One region of the Scytonema hofmannii PCC 7110 genome, then DNA from elsewhere that is predicted to be linked to it. Evidence: riboswitches for the same ligand, from Rfam matches in the RefSeq annotation. Region 1 holds a riboswitch; each other region holds the start of a gene.
What was found. A riboswitch is a leader RNA that binds a small molecule or an ion and turns the genes downstream of it on or off. The one in region 1 is predicted to bind cyclic di-AMP.

Region 1 (2,325 bases):
TCCCACATGGCTTTGTTCATTGTCATGGCATTTCCATGACGGTGAATTGTCATGGCTGCACACAATGGGGCATGACGAGCACCTTCAGCGCCAATTCTGGCATTGGTTACAGCACCAGAGACAACTGGTGAGGCATCAAGGCGACCAAAGATAATTCCATCACGAGATGTTGCCCAGCTCGCCTCCCGATTGAGTTTAACGTTCAGCCCGTATTTGCGGAAAAAACCTTTTTTCCAAGCAATAGCAAAGGGCGCGCAGTCGTTGACAGGCACATAACCAACAGTGAGATTTGGTTTTTCTAATGTTTTGGAATCGACAACAGGTTGAACGGCAGCAGCTTCTTCTGTTAGCCCTTTAGCGCTGCGGTCTCCAGAAATAGCACATGACGATAACGCCATTCCAGCTGTTGTTGCCCCTATTCCTACCAAAAACTCTCGTCGATGTAAAAGATTTTCGTTATCGGCTTTGTTCATAAAAAATTGTTAATGGTTAGGGGTTAATTGTCCGTGGTTAATGGTTCTACTAACTACTGGGCGCAAGGCATTGCGCCCCTACTAACCCTTAATTAACTTGCTGTTGCTCCCGGACGACGAGTCACTAACTCTTGAATTTTGCCGACTGCAAAATCAAGCAATAGCCCAGTTAAGCCAATGACCAATACGGCTAAGAATACTGAACTCAAGTTGAGACGACTCCACTCATCCCACACAAAAAAGCCGATTCCAATACCACCCGTTAGCATTTCTACAGCAACGATGACTAGCCAAGCAATTCCCAAGCTGATCCGCAAGCCAGTGAAGATATATGGTAGACTTGCCGGCCAAATAATTTTTGTAATTCGCCGCCAACGTGGGATTTCTAAGACTCGTGCCACATCTATATAATCTTTGGGAACGCTTGACACGCCCAGTGCAGTGTTGATGATTGTGGGCCACAAGGAGGTGATGAAAATGACAAAGATGGCTGATGGATCTGCCAAATTAAAGATAGCTAAGGCAATTGGCAGCCAAGCCAAAGGAGATACAGGTTTAAAAATTTGAATGACTGGATTGAGAGAAAGCATTGCCGTCCTAGACATTCCAATCAAAAATCCCAGGGGAATTGCGACCGCAGCACCCAATAAAAAACCCAGCAATACCCGTCGCAAGCTTGCGAGCAACAACCATCCAATTCCTAAATTCCCCGGTCCTCTTTGATAAAACGGGTTCAGAATGTAGTCCAAGTTGGCAACCAACGCTTCAGGCGGGGTAGGCATCAATTCATGATTGGCAAGAGCAATAACCCACCACATTAGAATAATTCCTAAAAACCCCAGTACTGGTAATATAAAGGTTTCTTTCACCAGCAAGGGTTTTGTTTTTTTCCAGGCTGCTTGTCCAGCAACTGCAATAATTGCAGCTATGTTTAATTGCAACACTCTGCTTTACCTCACCAGATTTAAGTGCGGGTACAAAAAACCGAGCAGTACCAGCCAGGAATACTGATGAGATTCAATAAAAATTATTGTCTCTTCAGTCTCCTCTCAGTGCCTACGAAGTTAGCTGACGGGCTAGAGTTGAGAGATACTCTCCCTGAGAAGGATGAGCTATGAAGTGTGAAGGATGAAGTTACTACTGCCCCCTTTTTTATCCTTCATACTTTAGCTTTACCCTTTCTCAGAATACGCCCCTTTGAATGGTTCCTCCGCTCCAACTAATGCAAGCTCGCAATTAGAAGGATTAGGCTGACTTACTCTATTAATTTTAGGATAAATGTAACACTGGTAAACAATACCGTCAAGGTATCGAAAGATAGACGATTTTCATTTTACAATCTATACGTTCTTTATTTTAAGCTCGTTGTCTATCTCAAGTTGTAAATCTTTGAGAAGAATTATGTAATAAGTATAATTTACATATCGCCCGCTCTAGAGAATCATAATATTAAAAGCTATTTTGATTCCTACTAATAATATAGATAAATTTTAGGCTATTTATGAAAAATTTTAAATCCCGTAGGGTGGGCTTTAGCCCTACATCCACATATTTCACCAATAGAATTGCTATAGTTAAATATTGCTCAACTACAAGAAATGAAAGATTTTAGTCAATTACTACAGAGTAAAATTCAAACAATTTTAGAAGAGTGGGTGGAAGCTGTTCGGAAGGACAAAAAAATTTCCATCACGAAAAATCTCTCACGCTCAGCTATCAAAAATCATCTCGCTGATATCCTCAGAGCACTAGCAGATGTACTTGCTAAAAGCCCACAAGATGATGAAATGAAACAGATCGTTCAAGAAAGTTTGCATCATGGGACTCTTAGGGCTGAGCAAGGTTATGATGC
Region 2 (2,325 bases), 3.5 Mb from region 1:
TTCTAGAAAAAGTATAACGTTTTCCTTGACTCATTAAATAAGCAGCAAAAGGAACAATAACTGCACCTACATAAGCAGCGTAAAAAGCCACAATTAAACTGACAATTTCGCCTCCTCTTAAGGCGACTATTAAACCAAAAAGTGAATTTCCAAAGGTGACAAGTAATTGAGTGCCAAGCGATACTGGCAAAATATGAAAATCAAAAATAATTTTGCTCTGTACTCTTAATATACTGCTACCAATACCGAGTGAGGGAACTAATAAAGATATAATCAACGCAATCCCCAAGGGTTTGTCAGTTCCACCACCAATCCAAGACAGAATATAGGGTAGTGTTTCTTTACCACCTATGTCATCAGGTAAAATTCCGGCTTGATGAGCGGCTGTCACAAGGGTTGAAGGTAATAAAGCAAGCAACAGTAATACAGTACCAGCTAAAAGACATCCTTTATACAGACTTTTTATATCTTTTGCTTGAACGAGATACATTTGGTACTTCATATCTATAAGTACCAATAAAACTGTAGATAGTGTTATACCTATTGTTGTTGGTAAGCTTTCTGTTTGAAGTGAATTTGCAAAATCTATGGGCGATCGCAAATACTCAGGAAATCCATGCAGCACCCACAGCCCGTAAAGCAGAGCTAAAAAATTGACAAATAGTAACCCTCTCAATATCCAACCTGCTTTCTCTACTGGTAATAGGGAGATAATCGCAAACAAAGTTGCTAAAACAATCATTGAGGGTATAGGCGGGATGCCAAAGACTTTGAGGATGGAAGCTGCTGAAATTAACTGAACTGCTTCAATTCCAATCAGAGAAGCCCAAGACATTAGCCCCACAAATATTTTCACTCCACTTCCATAAGCAGAACCGAGGAGAGTCCAAATTTGTTCTGTTTGCGTCCAGTAAAACTTTGCTAATGCTATGAGAGCAATTGTACCCAAGCCAAGAGAGACAGCATAAAGGCTACCAGCCGCACCATGAGTTAGGGATTTCTCTGCTGTTCCTAAAAGAAATCCCAAACCATAATGTGCTGAAACCAATAAAGCCGCCAGGGAGAAAGTATCTAACCTGCGGTGATTCATCATCAGTGACCAGTGACCAGTGATCAGTGAGCAGTACTGATTACTGTTTTAAATTTCTTCTACAATTGTAACTGGCTCGTTGCTCAACTTTAGCAGCTCGTAAAGATCGTAGGCGAATAAATCTTCTTGGCTTGGTTCTTCTGTCTGACTTGTAGCTACAATCGGTTCGCCGTAGCCTTTCGTTCTACCAATAAGTAAAAGTTTTTTACCAGCACACTCACCAATTTCCTTGAATTGGTTCTCTGGCAAAAAGGTAACGTGTTCGGTAAAGAATGTGCGATTTTGGATAGGCATTTTATCCTCCTTAATTTTGAACTAGACCTACTTAGCAATAAACGTGGCTCATCGCTAGCTATGCACGGTTTTTTAAGATGTGCTGTTACTTGATACATAGGAGGATCTAGGGACACGGCTTAATACAAGCTGCTACCATTGATACTCCTTCCAATGCCGACGGAGTTAGCTGACGGGCTAAGGCTGGAAGGTGCCTTTCTCTATCCAAAGATTCGCCCCAATACATTGGTTCCTCCGCTTCTAACCCAGTTACTTAGATTCCTCAACCACAGAACTGAATTGAATTAGGCGACTTTTCCCAATCAATACATAAAATAATACTGAAACGCCAAAGCAGTCAATCTCTATTTTACCTTCTCAACGCAATCTTTACTTAAAGGATGTTTGTAAAGTCTTAATTCATACTTGCCTGGTGAAGACAAGGTTGTTGCTATTGTGGAGTTCTCTAAGTGCGCTACGCACTAACTTTGAGCTAATTGTTCTATAAGTTGAAATAGGTTTTTTTCAATTTGCCCAAGAGCTTCTAGAGCAGAAGTTTTATCTATATCGTGAACTAGCCAGTATTCAGTTTTCTCTGCCCATTGAGGAAAGCGCTCATTCATCAGTGGTCCGTGTTCTAACTCATCTAGGGCAATAATTCTAGAAGCTGCTTGAAAATCTTGCTCGCTTGCTAGCTTAGGAAACCGTTCATCATCAGTTACATTTACCAATCGCACGGCTAAAGCCTCAAGCGCATATCGGGAAATCGGTCCCACATTATTTACTCCTCGCTCAATTGCCAAGCCTCGTGAATCAGCCTGCCAATCTAACCCCTGCTTAGTTGCCAACCAATTAAAAAGATGTTCGGCAAAGCGGCTGCGGTAGTAGTTACCTGTACAAAGGAACAAGATTTTCTTCATTGAGAATGACCAAATGATTGTCAGTCAACCGACGAGTGCTTT
Region 3 (2,325 bases), 1.6 Mb from region 1:
TGCAAACTCGACTTTGCAAAAGCTCTGACAAGTGTTTCAATGCCCTTACGTTTATCAAAGCGACCAACGTAGAGCACCACCTTCGCATCAGGAGCAATGCCCAATGCTTGACGTGCTGTAGCCCGTTGAATCGATCCAAATTTATCAATATCCGTACCGCAAGGAATGACTTCTATGCGTCCAAGAGTGGAAACTAGCTTCCGCATATGTTCCTGTTCTTGAGGACTGGTAGCAACAACTCGCTCTACGTTCTCCAGACAATTTTTTTCAACATCCAGTCGGATACTAGCTATTGCTGGTAGGTCAGAAACAGTGCTGTACTTCACCGCTCCTAAGGAATGGTATGTATGCACTTGAATCAATGGTTGGCGCTTTTTCAGTTCCATACCCACCCAGGAAGACAACCAATAGTGAGTGTGAACAAGAGGATACTGAAAACCTTGCTTCTGCTGGAATGCTTGAAACTCTGCGATAAATTCAGGTAGATGCTCCAGTAGGCTATCCCGACCTATAAACTCCATTGGACCTGCCGTCAACCGAATTGTTCGACAGTTAGTTCCATGTTGTATAATAGCAGCCTGCTCGGAACTACTGCGGCGAGTGAACATATCCACCTGCCAACCTTCCTGAGCTAACGCATAACCTACCTGACGGACATAGACGTTTTGTCCGCCAGCCTCTTCTTGTCCTATTTCTGCAGCCGGATCTCCATCCACAGAAATCAAAGCGATGCGATGTTTTTTTGTCAGTAGCATAGTTAAACTTCACCACATGGCAATCTATCCTGCCTCAGATACCTAAGTTGAGGTAGTGTGACTCCTCCCCAAAGCTAAGGGCAGGTACAACGAAGCGCACAGATACCAGCCAAGGATACCGACGAGAACAAGGCATTACTTGTTAAGAATGCTGCTCGTTCAGTCTCTTCTCAATGCCGACGAAGTTAGCTGACGGGCTAGGACTGAGAGATGTCCCTCTTTCGTAAGGATTCAGTAGGTCGGATGAAGTGTGAAAGGCAAGTTCTCATTTATCCTCGATACTTGATTCCTTATCCTTTTAAAAGATTAGCCCCAAGGTTGGTTCCTCCGCTCCAGGCTTACCTCAGGGAACACTGTGTCTAAGGCAAACCGTGAATTAGGCAGACTGATTTAGATATGTTAAGAATCTAACGCGTAACCACCGTCTAAGTCAACCTTTTTTAAGAATGACTTCCTCTAGCAACAAGCATTGCTATACTCCAAACCGTTTTATTGCAAGCTGTATAATTCTGAATATAACTGTTTAACAAGGCTAGCTTGGTACAACAAGTTATACATAAACGATCATTAAGTACAACTACCATCTAAGATATATCCCTCGTAGAAATAAATTGCAAACGCTTAACATAAGTTAGCATAGGTATATATTATTTTTATAAATAAAATTATATGAATTACTTTCTCATCCGTTTTGTTGTAGCAAACATTCAAATTTTTCTATCTTTAGGGAGAGACTCAAAAAAGGGAGTAGGGAGTAAGGAGTAGGTATCGAAGGTTAAGAAATTAGAATTACCCAATCCCTAACCCGCTAGAGCGTCAGTCCACTAATCCCAAAAACCCGGTTTCTTCGAGTTGAGCAAACGAGATATCAAGCTTTCTAAGAGAGAGAAACCGGGTTTTTTGCCCCCTTTTGAAATACTGTACCGACGCTCTGGTTTCCAAACCCTAAACCTGAATGCGAACCTTATGGAAGCGATTTCCGATCGCAAGCCCTTCCGAGTCTTCAAACTCCAGTATTTGTCCAGTGCAAGTCACTTCTTTATCATCAACCCAAGCTTGTTGTGGTTTGATTCCATGTAGATGCAGGCTGACTGATATAAAGGCGAAAGGATATTTCCCTTCTTCTGTCCAAGTGATTTCTAGATTGTTCTCAGAACGTGTCATACAAAACTTATCCAGCCTTGATTCTCCATAGCCATCACCTGCATCAGAGTAGAGAAGAGTCTCACTGTTTCCTTCTACAGGCGGGTAAATATGAAGAATTAGTTGCTTTTTTTCCTCCATTGGTAAAATACTTCCTGCTAAAACCAACAGGGGAATTTGCTCTAGGGGTGCTTCAATTGTGACTTGTTGGGAACCTTTCAGAACTGCATCATTCCAAAAATTATACCAATGACCTTTGGGTAAAATAACCTGTCGCGATCGCGCCCTTTCTTCCACAATCGGACAAACGAGTAATGCATCACCCAAGAAGAAAGCATCTTCCACAGACCAGAGTGCAGGTTCATCTGTTGCAGACCAAAAAACAGGACGCACGGGAGGATAACCTTTTTGTGTGGCTTCCCAAGAC

Region 2: another riboswitch for cyclic di-AMP. It lies ahead of WA1_RS23460 (hypothetical protein); the one in region 1 lies ahead of ntrB (nitrate ABC transporter permease).
Region 3: another riboswitch for cyclic di-AMP. It lies ahead of WA1_RS02320 (glycosyltransferase); the one in region 1 lies ahead of ntrB (nitrate ABC transporter permease).

The regions. Positions count from the first base shown of each region.
Region 1 covers NZ_KQ976354.1:2,132,445-2,134,769, reverse strand. Annotated here, with positions in the region: gene WA1_RS09220 (ABC transporter substrate-binding protein) at 1-473, opposite strand, end outside; gene ntrB (nitrate ABC transporter permease) at 566-1,417, opposite strand; cyclic di-AMP (ydaO/yuaA leader) riboswitch at 1,512-1,735, opposite strand; gene WA1_RS09210 (sensor histidine kinase) at 2,072-2,325, shown strand, end outside.
Region 2 covers NZ_KQ976354.1:5,642,171-5,644,495, forward strand. Annotated here, with positions in the region: gene WA1_RS23455 (SLC5/6 family protein) at 1-1,093, opposite strand, end outside; gene WA1_RS23460 (hypothetical protein) at 1,139-1,384, opposite strand; cyclic di-AMP (ydaO/yuaA leader) riboswitch at 1,524-1,645, opposite strand; gene WA1_RS23465 (arsenate-mycothiol transferase ArsC) at 1,846-2,283, opposite strand.
Region 3 covers NZ_KQ976354.1:537,310-539,634, forward strand. Annotated here, with positions in the region: gene WA1_RS02320 (glycosyltransferase) at 1-755, opposite strand, end outside; cyclic di-AMP (ydaO/yuaA leader) riboswitch at 915-1,115, opposite strand; gene WA1_RS02325 (glycoside hydrolase family 31 protein) at 1,701-2,325, opposite strand, start outside.